Regions from separate parts of the Arthrobacter sp. TJ-58 genome, predicted to be linked through region 2. Evidence: predicted binding sites of a transcription regulator. Region 2 holds the regulator's gene; the other holds the start of a gene.
The links. The regulator LexA, encoded in region 2, represses DNA repair genes until DNA is damaged. The targets are predictions, from matches to a motif close to TCGAACANNTGTTCGA.
Positions count from the first base shown of each region.

Region 1: the regulator LexA is predicted to act here: its motif matches at 3,641-3,656, upstream of AC4D2W_RS04650 (DUF6504 family protein).

Region 1 covers NZ_JBZCNM010000001.1:1,018,898-1,026,566, reverse strand. Annotated here, with positions in the region: gene AC4D2W_RS04660 (MDR family MFS transporter) at 239-1,936, shown strand; gene AC4D2W_RS04655 (MDR family MFS transporter) at 1,967-3,580, shown strand; gene AC4D2W_RS04650 (DUF6504 family protein) at 3,740-4,051, shown strand; gene AC4D2W_RS04645 (DNA polymerase III subunit alpha) at 4,064-7,510, shown strand; gene thrS (threonine--tRNA ligase) at 7,590-7,669, shown strand, end outside.
Region 2 covers NZ_JBZCNM010000003.1:645,380-653,048, reverse strand. Annotated here, with positions in the region: gene hisB (imidazoleglycerol-phosphate dehydratase HisB) at 1-154, opposite strand, end outside; gene AC4D2W_RS13315 (histidinol-phosphate transaminase) at 242-1,351, opposite strand; gene AC4D2W_RS13310 (LysM peptidoglycan-binding domain-containing protein) at 1,444-1,821, opposite strand; gene lexA (transcriptional repressor LexA) at 2,800-3,537, shown strand; gene AC4D2W_RS13300 (ATP-dependent DNA helicase) at 3,635-5,695, opposite strand; gene hflX (GTPase HflX) at 5,688-7,259, opposite strand; gene AC4D2W_RS13290 (class I SAM-dependent methyltransferase) at 7,380-7,669, shown strand, end outside.

The sequences.
Region 1 (7,669 bases), on a different contig from region 2:
CCGTGCGGCTTCGACATCAGAGTCGGTCCGCGTTTAGTGCCCAGTTTGTGCCCGTCTCACCCGGGGAACAATGCCGGAGGCCCGCAGACGGCGGGCAGGAGGAGCTTCCCTGCCTGAGCAGAACCTGTTGGGCAGCCCGGAGGTGACCGCGGGCCGTTGACTCGGCCGCGGGCGGGGCGTCGAATGGAAAGTGCTGTCTGGTCCGGCACTATTCAAGACGAGCTCCCAAGGAGCGTCAATGGCCGCCAAGTTCACCGCCCGAGGAACACATGCAACCCATCCTGCAGCCGCCATGGCAGGGGCCATGGGTGCCCCTGTCAACACCGTGTCGCTGGCGGCCCGATCCAGTGCGGCTCCGGTGCAGCCGGGTGCAGCGGCAACGGTTGCCTCCGCTCCGGACCTCCCCTCGGGCCGGCAGCCGGCACCGGAACATTCCAACCGGCGCGTCGCCGTCATTTTCACCGGCCTCATACTCTCGGTGCTCGTTGCAGCCCTGGACCAGACCATCGTTTCCACCGCCCTGCCCACCATCGTGGGGGACCTGCACGGGCTGGATCACCTGTCCTGGGTGATCACCGCATATCTGCTGACCTCCACCATCGGGCTGCCCATGTACGGCAAGCTCGGTGACCTGTTTGGACGCAAGAATTTCTTTATCTTCGCCATTGTGGTGTTCCTTGCCGGTTCCGCACTCTCCGGTCAGTCGCACAGCATGGCCGAACTGATCACCTATCGGGCCATCCAGGGGGTTGGCGGCGGCGGGCTCATGATCGGCGCGCAGGCCATCATCGGTGACATAGTTTCCGCCCGGGACCGCGGTAAATACATGGGCCTGATCGGAGCTGCCTACGGCATCGCCTCGGTCGGCGGCCCGCTGCTCGGCGGGTACCTCACGGATACATGGTCCTGGCGGTGGGTGTTCTACATCAACCTGCCCATCGGCATCATTGCCCTGGCTCTCATCATCGGAGCCCTCCACCTGCCTCGGAACAGCGCAACGGGTGTCCGGCTGGACTATGCCGGGGCCGGACTGCTCGCCATCGGCACCGCCGCCCTGGTGCTGCTGACAAGCTGGGGCGGCAACAACTACGCCTGGACATCTCCGACCATCCTGACGCTGGCTGCCGTGGCAGTCGCAGCCATTGCGGTGTTCATCCCCGTGGAACTGCGGGCAAAGGAACCGCTGCTGCCGCTGCGGTTGTTTTCCATCCGGAATTTCCTGATCTGCACGTTGGTGGGCCTGGCCGTAGGACTGGCAATGTTCGGCTCCATCGGCTATCTGCCCACCTTCCTGCAGATTGTCAACGGGGCGTCTCCCACCATGTCCGGGCTGATGATGCTGCCCATGGTGGCCGGCATGCTGATCAGCTCCATAGGAACCGGCCAGCTGATCTCCCGCACCGGCAAATACAAGATCTATCCCATCCTGGGCTCGGCAGTCATGATTCTTGGGCTGATCCTGCTATCGCGGATTTCCAGTACGACCCCGTATTCATTCACTGCCCTTGGCATGCTCGTGCTGGGACTGGGCATTGGGGCGCTGCTGCAGAACGTGGTGTTGATCGTGCAGAACAGCGTCCCGCCCAATGACATGGGTACCGGGGTGTCGACAGCCAACTATTTCCGGCAGCTTGGCGCCTCGCTGGGTATTGCCGTGTTTGGTTCGCTGTTCATCCACCGGCTCAATGACCGGTTGGACTCGGCGCCCGCCGGAGCAGGAGACCCTGCGTCCGGCGGGGCCAACTCGATCAGTCCCGAAATGATCAAATCCCTGCCGCCCGGCGCGCAGGACTTCATTAAGTCTGCTTTCGGTGAGGCACTGCCGCCCATCTTCCTGCTGGGAGTGCCCATCCTGGCTGTGGCGTTCGTTCTCACGCTCTTCATCGTGCAGCAACCGCTGTCCAAAACCTCCCGAGTGGAGGCGGCGACAGAGTAGAACGCACTCCAGCGAGGAGAAGTAATTCCCATGTCCCACAAAGCTTTTACCCCGCGCATTGCGGCAGCCCCGCGCCGTTCCGTGCCCGCACTGCCCAGACACCGCTGGGAGGACCTCCAGGCGGAAGCGCCGAAACGAAACCTGCCGCTGGTCTTCACCGGACTGGTGCTCTCGGTGCTGCTGGCCGCCCTGGACCAAACCATTGTTGCCACTGCACTGCCCACCATTGTGGGGGACCTTAACGGACTGGAGCATCTGTCCTGGGTGGTGACCGCCTACATTCTGGCAGCCACCATCGGGTTGCCGGTTTACGGGAAGCTCGGTGACCTTTTTGGCCGCAAGAGCATTTTTGTCTTTGCCATCGCGGTGTTCCTGCTGGGGTCCGTCCTCTCCGGACTGGCACAGAACATGGGGGAGCTGATCGGCTTCCGCGCCCTGCAGGGCCTTGGCGGCGGCGGTCTGATGATCGGTGCCCAGGCCATCCTCGGGGACCTCGTCTCTCCCCGGGAGCGCGGGAAGTACATGGGCCTGATCGGAGCAGCTTTTGGGCTGGCCTCCGTGGGCGGACCGCTGCTGGGCGGCTGGATCACGGACGCCTGGTCCTGGCGGTGGGTGTTCTACATCAACCTGCCCATCGGGGCAGTGGCGCTCGCCGTCGTCATTACGTCCCTGCACCTGGCCAAGCCGCAGGGGATCCGCCCCAAGCTGGACTACGCCGGCGCCGCGCTCCTGGCTGTCGCGAGCGCCGCCCTGATCATGCTGACCAGCTGGGGCGGCACCACCTACGGCTGGTCAAGTCCGCAGATCCTCGGTTTGGCCGTGGTGACACTGGTTGCCGGTACGGTGTTTGTCCGGGTGGAGAAACGGGCTGAGGAGCCGATCATGCCGCTGGATTTATTCCGCAACCGGAACTTCCTGCTGCCGGTGCTGGTGGGCATCTCTGTGGGCATAGCCATGTTCTCCACGATTTCCTACCTGCCAACCTTCCTGCAGATGGTCAACCGGGCCACCGCCACCCAGTCGGGGCTGATGATGCTGCCGATGATGGGCGGGCTGCTGCTGACCTCGATCGGCACCGGGCAGCTGATCTCCCGGACCGGGAAGTACAAGATCTATCCGATCCTGGGTTGCGCCGTGATCATGGCCGGGCTGGTGCTGCTGTCGCGGATTTCGGATACGACGCCGTACAGCTTCACTGCCGCCGGCATGCTGGTGATGGGCCTGGGGATCGGGATGCTGATGCAGAACCTGGTGCTGATTGTGCAGAACAGCGTGCCGGGCCGGTCGATGGGGGCGGCGATTTCCGCGGCCAACTATTTCCGGCAGATCGGGGCCTCTTTTGGCATCGCATTGTTTGGCTCAATTTTCATCCACCGGCTGGGCAACGAAATTTCTTCCGCTCCGACCGGTGCGCCAGGGGCAGGGGCGGCCCTTGGCGGCAACATCAATTCCCTGAGTCCTGCCATGCTGCGCGGGTTGCCCGCTCCGGTGCAGGATTTTGTTGCCGCGGCCTTCGGCCACGCGCTGCCGCCGATCTTCCTGCTGAGCGTGCCCATCGTGGCGGCGGGCTTGGTGCTGTGCCTGTTCATCAAGGAGACTCCGCTCTCCACTTCAGTGCGCACTGAGGCGAAGGAGGAGGTCTAGAAAGACAGGTGCCCGGGGGAGGTGCCGATTGTCAGCTGCTGGCCGTACACTGGATTCTGTTCGAACATACGTTCTAATGGATTGCCGTTCTGGTGATCAGTCCAAGCGCGGGGCCGGCGTAACCGCGGGTGCACGCCTGCCGGCGGGAAGGAATCGGAAATGGGTGTCTTCAGCGAGGCAATAGAGGTGGTGTGCTCGCCCGCGGGCCAGCCCCTCCGGCTCGTCTGGAGCGGCCATACCTACAAGGTGGCAGCGGATCCGGTGCGCTGGTACGAGCGCCGGAACTGGTGGGAGGAAGAATCCCGGGCAGAACGCGGACGCGGCCCCGGGCTGGTGGACTCTGAGATCTGGCGGGTCCAGGCCCGGCGAACCCCGCGCTCGCCGCTGCGGACCTTGGACATCTCCCATGACATCCGTTCCGGCCGCTGGCGGCTGATCCGCATTCATGACGCCCTGCGGGAAAGTGCTTAGGAACCGCCTGCCATGAGCTTCACCCATCTGCATGCCGCCACCGCCTTCAGTGCCCACTACGGGGTGTCCTGGCCGGAGGAAATGGCGCAGGCCGCCGCAGCAGACGGCGCCGGCGCACTGGCCTGCACCGACCGGGACGGACTGTACGGAACGGTGAAGCACCTGCGTGCCTGTATGGACGCCGGAATTGATCCAATCGTGGGAGTGGACCTTGCAGTGCTGGGCGAGCCGGATGCCGGCGGTGCCCCGCCCGTTACCGGCCGCGTGGTGGTTCTGGCCCGCGGCGGAAACAGGGGCGCGGGCTACCGGGCGCTGTGCCGGCTGATCTCCGACGCCCACGCCGGCACCTCGGCGTCGGCGGCGCGCAAGGGCAGCAAACCGGTGGGAGTGACGGCGGCGCAGCTGGCCTCGCGGGCTGCATCCGGCCCCGGTGATGAACCGGTGCTGACCGTACTGGTGGGCCCCTGGTCCGACGTCGGGCAGGCCATGCGCAGCCGCAGCTACGCCGTCGCCCGCACGCTTTTTGCCCGCTGGCAGGCAGTCCTTCCGCGGAAAGCGCTCGCCGTGGAGGTGGTGGCCCACCTCAGCGCCCCCGGAACCAACCTCAGCCTGGCCCACGCCGTACGCATGTTCCGGCTGGCCGATGAAATGCGGCTGCCGGCCATCCTCACCAATGCGGTGCGCTACGTGGATGCCGACGGCGCCGCCACCGCCGATGTTTTGGATGCCGCCCGGGCGCTGACCTCCCTGGCACGGCTGCCCGACCTGCAGCCCAACGGGCAGGGGTGGCTCAAGAGCGCCGCGCAGATGAAGTCACTGGCCCGGGAGATCAGCACCGAGGCGGGCTACGGAGCGGCGGGCGCCTCCCGGATGCTCCGCGACACCGAAGCGCTCGCCGACGCCTGCCGGATGGATCCGGTCCGGGACATGGGCTGGAAGCAGCCGGTGGTTCCGGAAGCCTCGGTGATCGGTATTGCCGCCGAACCCATGGCCGAGCTGGTGAGCCGCTGCGAAGCGGGCATCGGCCGCAGGTTTCCGGCATTGGACGCGGGCGGTGAGGCGCGCCTGCGCAACCGGCTGTCCCATGAACTGGGCATCATTGAACGGCTGGGGTTCGCCTCCTACTTCCTGACCGTGGCGGAAGTCTCCGCGATGATCACCGACATGGGGGTGCGTGCGGCGGCCCGCGGATCAGGGGCGTCCTCCCTGGTGAACTATCTGCTGGGCATCAGCCACGTCAATCCGCTGGCCCATGACCTGATCTTTGAGCGCTTCCTCTCCCGTGACCGCTCCACCCTGCCGGACATCGACATAGATGTGGAAAGTGCACAACGGCACAACGTCTATCACCGTATTTTTGAACGCTTCGGGGCCGAACGCGTCACTCTGATGAGCATGCAGAACGGTTACCGTGCCCGCGGTGCGGTGCGCGACGCCGGCATGGCCCTGGGCCTGGCCGAAGAAGACATCGGGGCAGTGGCCAAACAGCTGTGGCGTTTCTCCGCCCGGAAGTTCCGTGAGGCGCTCGCGGAAAAACCGGAGCTGCGGGACATTGCCGGACGGGTGGAGGGAAACCGGCAGCTGGATTTGCTGGTGGACCTGACCGAGCGCCTGGACCGGCTGCCCCGGCATATCTCCATGCACCCGTGCGGCGTGATTCTGGGGGACACCTCCCTGCTGGACCGCACCCCGGTGCAGCCCTCCGGTCTGGGGCTTCCCATGTCCCAGTTCGACAAGCACGACATGGATCCCATGGGCATGCTCAAGCTCGATGTGCTGGGCGTGCGGATGCAAAGTGCCATGGCCTACGCCCTGAAGGAAGTGCGGCGGCTGCATCCCACCAAAGCGGACACGGTGCGTGCCGGAGCGCATCCGGCCGGTCCCGACGGGAACGGTCCGGACTATGTGCTGGCGGACGGTTCCATCAACCTTGACGCAGTGCCGCTGGATGACGCGCCCACCTATGACCTGATCTGCAGCACCTACACGCTGGGCTGCTTCCAGATTGAATCCCCGGGACAGCGCGAGCTGATCGGCAAGATGGAGCCCCGGGAGTTCAATGACCTGATCATCGACATTTCCCTGTTCCGGCCCGGACCCATGAAATCCGACATGGTCCGTCCGTTCCTGGAACACCGGCACGGCTGGGCTCCGGAGGTGTATCCGCACGAGGCCCTGCGGCCGGTCCTGGCGGAAACGCACGGGGTGACCGTGTTCCACGAACAGGTCCTGCGCACCTTTGACGTCTTCACCGGCTGCGGGCTGGCCAAGGCCGATGAACTGCGCCGGCTGCTGGGCAATGAAGACGCCGAAAAATCCGTGGAGGATTTCTTCCGCACCGAGGCGGCCAAGCGCGGCTACACCGCAGACGTCATCGATAAGGTCTGGGGCACGCTGAAGGCGTTCGGCAGCTTCGGATTCTGCAAGGCGCACGGCGCTGCATTTGCCGTACCCACTTATCAGTCCGCCTGGCTGAAAACACACCATCCCGAAGCTTTCCTGGCCGGGATCTTTGAACACGATCCGGGCATGTATCCGCGCCGGCTGCTGGTGGCCGAGGCCCGGCGGATGGGCATTCCCATCCTGCCCCTGGACATCAACCGCAGCGGCGCGCAGTACCGGGTGGAGCCGGTGCCGGCGGTTCCGGCCTCGCCCGGGCACCCGGCGCGTCCGGAAAAGCTGGGCATCCGGTTGAGCCTGGCCGGGATCTACGGTCTCTCGGCAGCGGAACTGCGGCGCATCACCGCCGGCCAGCCCTACGATTCCCTGGCCGACCTGCGGGCCCGGGCCAAGGTGGGGCGGGCCACCCTGATGCGGCTGGCCTCGCTGGGTGCCTTCGATTCGCTGGCCCGGGACACCGGAACAGCCGCTTCCCGCGCTGATCTTTTGCGCCACCTGGACGCGGCACCGCCCCGCCCGGCGCCGCGGAAATACGATCCCATTCCCGGGCAGCTTGCCCTGCCGCTGGGAGACACCGAACTGGAAAACCTGCACCCCGAACTGCCCGAACCCACTTTGCGGGAGAAGGTGCGCACGGAACTGGACCTGCTGGCCGTGGATGTCAGCGCCCACCTGATCGACAGCTACGCCCCGCTGCTGGCGGAATTCGGCGTCACCAAGGCCCGGGACCTGATTGGACTGCGCAACAATTCCGAGGTCTGGGTGGCCGGCATCCGCGTGGCCACCCAAACTCCGCCCATGCGCGGCGGGCGGCGCGTGGTGTTCATCAGCCTCGACGACGGGACCGGCTGCGTGGACTGCACATTCTTCACCGAGGCCCAGGAAAAAACCGGGCCCCTGCTCTTTGGCACCGAGCTGATGCTCATCCGCGGACTCACCCGCCGCACCGGTCCGCGCGGCATCAGCATGCAGGCGCTGGAGGCCTGGGACCTGAGCGACACCGCCTCCCTGCCCCGTCCCCAGCGCGGCAGGTTGGTGGGGCCGAACTCCAGCGGATAACATCGAAGGGGCGCAGAAGCAGCCGGCCACGTCCTGGCCGGCCCAAAAAACGCCGTACAACGAAATCTAGGAGACAACCGTGTCAGTGCCAGAGAAGTTCACCCTCATCGTCGACGGCGAAGAGACCACGGTGGATACTGGCACCACAGGTGCGCAGCT
Region 2 (7,669 bases):
TTGCCAGAGCCGTCAGCATGTGGTCATAGAACGGCACGGAAGTGCTGATGTTGGACTGGCCGGTTCCGTCCAGGTCCAGCTCCACTACCACTGACGACTCACTGGTGACCCGTTCGAGGCGGGCTGTGCGTCCGGTGGTGGTCTCCACGGTCATGGTTTTCCTTTGAAAGAAGGGAGTCTCGTCTAACAGTTTAGTGTCTGGCGCGGAAGCCTTCCGCGCTGATACACAGGCGGCGGGAGCCTAGCGGATGCCTGCGGCGAGGAGCTCGCGGAGCCGGTCCAGGAAGGCGCTGGTTTCGGTCTCCGTCCCGGCGGTGACGCGCAGGTGTCCGGGGATCCCGACGTCGCGCACCAGCACGCCGGCTTCCAGCAGGCCTTCCCACACGGCGTGCGGGTTCTCCAGCCCGCCAAAGAATACGAAATTCGCGTCGGACGGAGCCGGCTTCAGGTCCATGGCCAGCAGCTCGGAGACAATGCGGTCACGCTGGACCTTGATGGCTTCAACGTTGGCCAGCAGCGCGTCGGCGTGGTCCAGGGCTGCGTTGGCGGTGGCCTGCGTGATGGCGGAGAGGTGATAGGGCAGGCGGACCAGGCGCAGGGCATCGGTAACCTCGGGGGCGGCCGCCATGTAGCCGACCCGCGCTCCGGCCAGCGCAAAAGCCTTGCTCATGGTGCGTGAAACGATGAGCCGCTCCCGTCCCGGCAACAGCTCCAGGGCGCTGGGGGTTCCGGCATGGAAGAACTCTCCGTAGGCCTCGTCCACAATCACAATGGCCTGCGATGCTTCCCCGGCTTCATACACGGCTTCCACCACATCCAGCGGCAGAGCGGTGCCCGTGGGGTTGTTCGGTGTGCAGAGGAAGACGATGTTCGGCGCCTGCGCCCGGACCTGTTCCGCCGCCGATTCGGCGGTGAGCCCAAAGTCATCGCTGCGGGTGCCCGTGACATAGCGGGTGCCGGTACCGCTGGCCAGCAGCGGGTACATGGAATAGGTGGGAGGGAAGCTCATGGCAGTGCGGCCCGGGCCGCCGAAGGCTTGCAGGATTTGCTGCAGGACTTCATTGGAGCCGTTGCCGGCCCAGATGTTCTCGGTGCCGAGTCCGTGGCCCAGGTAGGCGGCGAGGCGCTTGCGCAGCTCGGTGAACTCCCGGTCCGGGTAACGGTTGAGGCCTGACACGGCCTGATCCACGGAGGCCGTGATCGCTTTGCGCACCGACTCCGGCAGTCCATGGGTGTTTTCGTTGACGTTCAACAGGATGGGCACGTCCAGCTGCGGCGCGCCGTAGGGCGTCAGGCCGCGAAGGTCATCGCGCAGGGGAAGTCGGTTGAGTCTTTCCAGCTGATCAGTCACTTGTACAGCTTAAGACTTGTTGTCGAGCGGGAAGAATCGCCGCCCGGACGGGCCGGCGTTGTTACGCCGTGTTGTGCAGCGCTATGACAGCGTCAGCCTTCAACGGGGATGTACAGCTGGATCCCCACGGGGATGCTGGCATCGGAAAGGTTGTTCAGTTCCATGATGTCTGCAACCACATCCCGCGGGTCGCGTTCCGGAGCGAATTCTTCGGCAAGTTCCCACAGAGACTCACCGGCAGCCACACTCACCTGGATGGTCCGGGTAACCTCCGGGGCTCCGCTGGAGGCCATGGCAGGAGCCGTGAAGAACGCAAGAAGCGTAAGCGCCGCTGCGGCGGTAAGCATTATCGGCAGGCCGATAAACACCAGCCGTCCCCGTCGCGTGAGATGCAGTCCATGCTGGCGGGCCGGAGTCTCCGGCAGAACGGACGCAGCCGGTGCAGCCCCAATAGCTGCTGCAGTTCCCATGGCCGGTGCAGCTGAAACAGCCGGTGCTGCTAAAGACGCCAGAGCAACTGGAGAGACCAGACCAGAGGGTGACGAATCCGCGGAGGGAGCCGGCATCGCAGCCCGGGCCCACAAGGAGGACGCCTTGGAAGGAATGCGCAAACGAGAAAGGCGGGGAGATTTCACGGCAGGCCCGGAGACCGGGGCAGCAGGCGTCACCGACTGGCTGGGCGTTACCGACGGCGTCATCTCCGTCCGGTCCGTCAGCAGGCTTTTGCCGGGCACACCCTTTTGGTCAGATACAACGGTCAGTTTGGGCGTGAGCGCTGAGTTGGATTTGGCCCGCTTGGGTCTGGCGATCTGAATGGGCCTGAAGGTTTGAGTGGGCATTGCTGCACCTTTCCGGTTCGTCAGCTTCGGAAATAACCCGAAGCGATGTTCGAACGATTGGAAGTTATCTGACATCACTGCGCCGCAGCGGAGAACTTTTGTCGAAAGTGTGTTCGATTGTTGTGAAGTCATTTCTAGCACCTATCTACTAACAAAGTCGAGACTCGCTCGAACAAATGTTTGAAAACGCTGCTCCACTCCCTTAGCGTTGAGGACATGGAAGGGGTTCAGCCGGTGTCAACCGGACCGGATCCGGAGCGTTGGCCCCGGAATGGTTCGTTGGGACCACTGAACCAGCTGCCTCTGACATAACCGCCGGGACGGCTGACCCAGCGATCCGGTTCTCGTTACAGGTGTTCCAGCAACAGACGTTTCAGCTACAGATGTTCAGCTACAGATGTTCCAGCTTCAAAAGATGTTCCAGCGTTACAGATTGACCCGACCAGCCATAGACCAAACCAGCTCCGGCACCTCCCGGACCAGCTGACCCGAAGGGAACCCCACGTGGCCCGCACCACTGCTTCCGAAGACAGCACCAACAAGCCAGCTGCCGCAGGCACCCGTGCGCGTGTCAAGGGGCTCACACCACGGCAGAAGACCGTCCTGGAGATGATCCAGCGGTCAGTCAGCACCAACGGGTACCCGCCCACCATGCGGGAAATTGGTGACACGGTGGGGCTGGCCAGCCTCTCCAGCGTCACCCATCAGCTCATGCAGCTGGAGAAGCTCGGCTACATCCGCCGTGATCCCAAGCGTCCCCGCGCCATGGAAATCCTCATTCCGCTGATGCTGCGGGACGGCACTGCAGCCACTGGCTCCGCTGAAGGCCAGACCGGCGCTGCCGGGAACGCGGCAGGATCCGTGTCGGCAGCCGCCGGCGCTGACGCCGCATCTGATGCCCCCACAGGCGCCGGAAGTGCGCCTGCTCCTGCCCCGGCACTGGCGTCCGTTACGGAGCTGGCCACGGCAGTGGATACCGCCATGGTGCCGCTCGTTGGCCGTATCGCAGCCGGCGGGCCCATCCTCGCCGAGCAGGTTGTGGAGGACATCATGCCGCTGCCGCGCCAGCTGGTGGGCCACGGCGACCTGTTCATGCTGAAGGTTTCGGGTGACTCCATGGTGGACGCCGCCATCTGCGACGGTGACTGGGTGGTTGTCCGCCGCCAGCCGACAGCGGAAAACGGCGACATCGTGGCCGCCCTCCTGGATGACGAGGCCACCGTCAAAACCTTTCGGCAGCGCAACGGCCACACCTGGCTGCTGCCCCAGAACACGCGTTACGAGCCCATCGTGGGCGACCATGCAGTCATCATGGGCAAGGTTGTCTCGGTGATGCGCTCGCTCTAGGGCGAGAATCCCCGTCCCGGGCCAGAACGCCGGGACGCAAATGGCGGCCGGAAGATTCTTCCGGCCGCCATTTGCGTTCCCCTGATGTTCCGCCCTCTTACGTCCGGGATCCCGGCTTGTCTGTGGCAAGCTCCTCGGCAGCGGACTGCTCCGCCAGCCGGCCCAGGACCGACAGCACCACGGAACGATCCGTAGTGGACCAGAACGGCGGCAGGGCGGCCCGGAGGAATCCTCCGTAGCGGGCCGTCGCGAGCCGCGAGTCCAACACGGCAACCACGCCGCGGTCCCCCGCAGCACGGATCAGCCGCCCGGCGCCCTGCGCCAGGCGCACTGCGGCGTGGGTGGCCGCCACGGACATGAAGCCGTTGCCCCCGGCCTTGGCCACCGCGCGGGTGCGGGCGGTCATCAGCGGATCATCGGGGCGCGGGAACGGAATACGGTCGATCAGCACAAGCCGGCAGGCGGCACCCGGAACGTCCACGCCCTGCCACAGTGACATGGTGCCGAAAAGGCAGGTGTCGGGTTCCTCCGAGAACTGCTTCACGAGGGAGGACATGGAAGATTCCCCCTGGCACAGGATGGGGAAATCCACCCGGGTGCGCATGGCATCCGCAGCGTCTTCAGCCGCCCGGCGCGAGGAAAACAAACCCAGGGCACCGCCGTTGGACGCCTTCAGCAACGCTTCAATCTCGTCCAGCTGGGCCTCCGAAGTGCCGCGCTCGGGCTTCGGCAGGTCCTTCGCCACGTACAGCACCCCCTGGCGGGGATAGTCGAAGGGACTGCCGACGTCGGTTCCGGTCCAGGACGGCGCACCGGGGCCCAGCAGGCCCAGGGCACCGGCCACCGGGCCGAACTCGGAGCCGATCGCCAGGGTGGCCGAGGTCAGGACTACGGTATGCCCGTCGAACAATCCCTCGCGCAGCCGCCCCGCCACTGACAGCGGAGCCACGTTCAAGGTGGCCGGTGCCGTTTCGTCCGGGGGCGAGAACCCGCCCGACGGCGAGAACGAACTGGGCCGGGAGGCCCAGATCACCTCGCCGGCCGCCGGAGCCGAGACCAGCCGTTCGCAGACCTCCAGCACCGCCATCAGCCGTGAGCGCGCCGTTTGGCGGCCGCCGTCGGCGGATTCCCCCGGTTCGGGCTTCGAATCGGAGAGGGCCACGCGGCACGCTTCACGGATGCGGTTGACGGCCTGCTCCTGCTCCTCGTTCAGCCCGCTGGCCAGCAGCCCCGACGGCACACCCTCCATGGACTTCTCGAAGGCGCGCTCCGCCTGCGCCAGCTCTTCCACGCTGGCGGAGGTGTGCTTGCGCGCAGCCGTCACAGCTGCAGACACGACAGTGCCGGACAGCTGCCCGGTAACGGCTCCGGTGACGCGGTCCTGCAGTTCATGCGCCTCATCAATGACCACCACGTCATAGTCCGGCAGCACAGCCAAACCCTCAAAGGCAGCGATGGCCAGCATCGCATGGTTGGTGATGACGACGTCGGCCACGGCGGCGGAGGCGCGTGCCCGCTCGCTGAAGCACTCGGCCGCCACGGGACAGCGCTGGGCGCCCAGGCACTCCATGGAGGTGACAGAGACCTGCCGCCACGCACGGTCGCTGACGCCCGGAACCAGGTCATCCCGGTCTCCGGTGTCCGTTTCCTCGGCCCACTCGCGCAGCCGCACCACCTCGCGGCCCATGGCCGAGGTGGGAGCCGGTGACGGGTGAGCCACTCCGTGGTCGTCCCCGAGGGTGAACAAAGCACCGGCGGGGTCTTCCTCTTCGGGAAAACCCCCGCCGGTCTTGTGCAGGCAGACATAGTTGCTGCGTCCCTTGAGCAGTGCCACGTCCACTTCCCGCGGCAGCTGGGGCTTGAGCGTCTCGAGCAGCCGCGGCAGGTCCCGGCCCACAATCTGGGACTGCAGGGCCAGCGTGGCCGTAGAGACCAGCGTGGGCTTGGTGCTCTCGAGCGAGTGGTGGATCAGCGGGACCAGATAGGCCAGCGATTTGCCGGTCCCGGTGCCGGCCTGGACCAGCAGGTGCTTGCCTTCGTCAATGGCCTGCGTAACCTGGCGGGCCATTTCATGCTGGCCCGGGCGGTTTTGGCCGCCCATGCCGGCAACGGCGGTGTCCAGCAGTTCCAGGACTTCGCCGGTGGTGTCCTTACTCATGGGTGACGAACGGCTCCAGTTCAGCAGCGAGGCCTTCGCGGACCCTGACGTGCAGCCTGGTTCCGGTTTCGGAGTGCTCCACGGAGAGGATCTCGGTGTCCGGGCTGTGCAGCCGCGACACCACGTCTCCGCGGTCATAGGGAACCATCAGTGTCAGGTCCACGGCCGGACGGGGAATCCCCTCGGAGATGGCCTGCAGCAGCTCGTCGATACCTTCGCCGGTCCGGGCGGAGACCACCACGTGGCGGCGTTCCTTCTGGCGAAGCCGTTCAAGGACAAACGGGTCGGCGGCATCGGCCTTGTTCAGGACAATGATTTCCGGCACGTTGCGGGCGTCGACGTCGGTGAGCACCGTGCGCACCGCAGCGATCTGGCCCTCGGGATCAGGATGGGATGCATCCACGACGTGCAGGATCAGGTCGGCGTCCGCGACTTCTTCCAGCGTGGAGCGGAAAGCTTCCACCAGCTGTGTCGGCAGCGACCGGACGAACCCGACGGTGTCGGCCAGGGTGTAGCCGATGCCGTCTTCGGTCTGGGCCTTGCGGATGGTGGGATCCAGGGTGGCGAACAGGGCGTTCTCCACCAGGACACCGGCGTCGGTCAGCCGGTTCAGCAGCGAAGACTTGCCCGCGTTGGTGTAACCGGCAATGGCCACGGAGGGAACCTGGTTGCGCTGCCGGTTGGCACGCTTGGTTTCGCGTGCAGGTTTCATGCCCGCGATTTCCCGGCGGAGTTTCGCCATCCGGGTGCGGATCTTCCGCCGATCCAGCTCAATCTTGGTTTCACCGGGACCGCGCGAACCCATACCGGCGCTTGCGCTGCCCACCTGGCCACCGGCCTGCCGGGACATGGATTCACCCCAGCCGCGCAGTCGCGGCAGCAGGTATTCGAGCTGCGCCAGTTCCACCTGGGCCTTGCCCTCGCGGGACTTGGCATGCTGGGCAAAGATGTCCAGGATCAGGGCCGTCCGGTCGATGACCTTGACCTTGACGATGTCCTCAAGTCCGCGCCGCTGGGACGGGGCCAGTTCGCTGTCCACAATGACGGTGTCCGCACCGGTGGCGGCCACAATGTCCTTGAGCTCCTGCGCCTTGCCCGAGCCCAGGAATGTTCCGGGGTCCGGCTTCAGGCGGCGCTGGATGACGCCGTCGAGCACCTCGGAGCCTGCCGTTTCGGCGAGGGCTGCCAGTTCCTGCAGGGAATTCTCGGCGTCGGCCGCCGTTCCTTCGCTCCACAGGCCGGCCAGCACCACGCGCTCCAGGCGCAGCTGGCGGTACTCAACTTCGGTAACGTCTTCGAGTTCGGTGGACAGGCCCGCCACGCGCCGCAGTGCGTGCCGCTCGCGCAGGTCCTCCTGGTCGCCGTCGTGCACCGAGTGCCCGGCGTCCTCGGAGGAGAGGGCCTGGGCCCTGCCCCGCGGGGCGTCCCGGGCGGGAGCCTTGGCCTCCGCAGCGCTTTCCTTGGCGAGGATCCTGTCAATGACCCCCTGGATGTCTTCGGGGCTCAGCTCCGGTGTGGGCTGAGCGGAACCGGACGTGCCAGGACGGGAATTGTTGATCGTCATATTCTCCTTATAAGCCGTGTTATCCATGGTAAGTCAGGGCACGGACATTTGGGGGCGGAATTTGCCCGCCGCTGAATCCGGTTTCCGCTGCCTGCAGCAGACCCACTAATCTGGTTTGTTATGGGTTCAGACCATTACTTCAGTTCACAGCCGTCCGGGCCCGAGGTCCGCCGGCCGCTCCACGTTTTCCTGGACGGGCGCGAACGCACGCTCGTTACCTCCGGCGGCATCTTCAGCCCCGATGCCATTGACAAGGGGACGGTGGTGCTTCTGGATGAAGTTCCTGCGCCCTCCCCCACCGGCAACCTGCTGGACATCGGCTGCGGCTGGGGACCGGTGGCCCTGACCATGGCACTGAAGTCCCCCGGTGCCCGCGTGTACGCGGTGGATGTCAATGAGCGCAGCCTGGG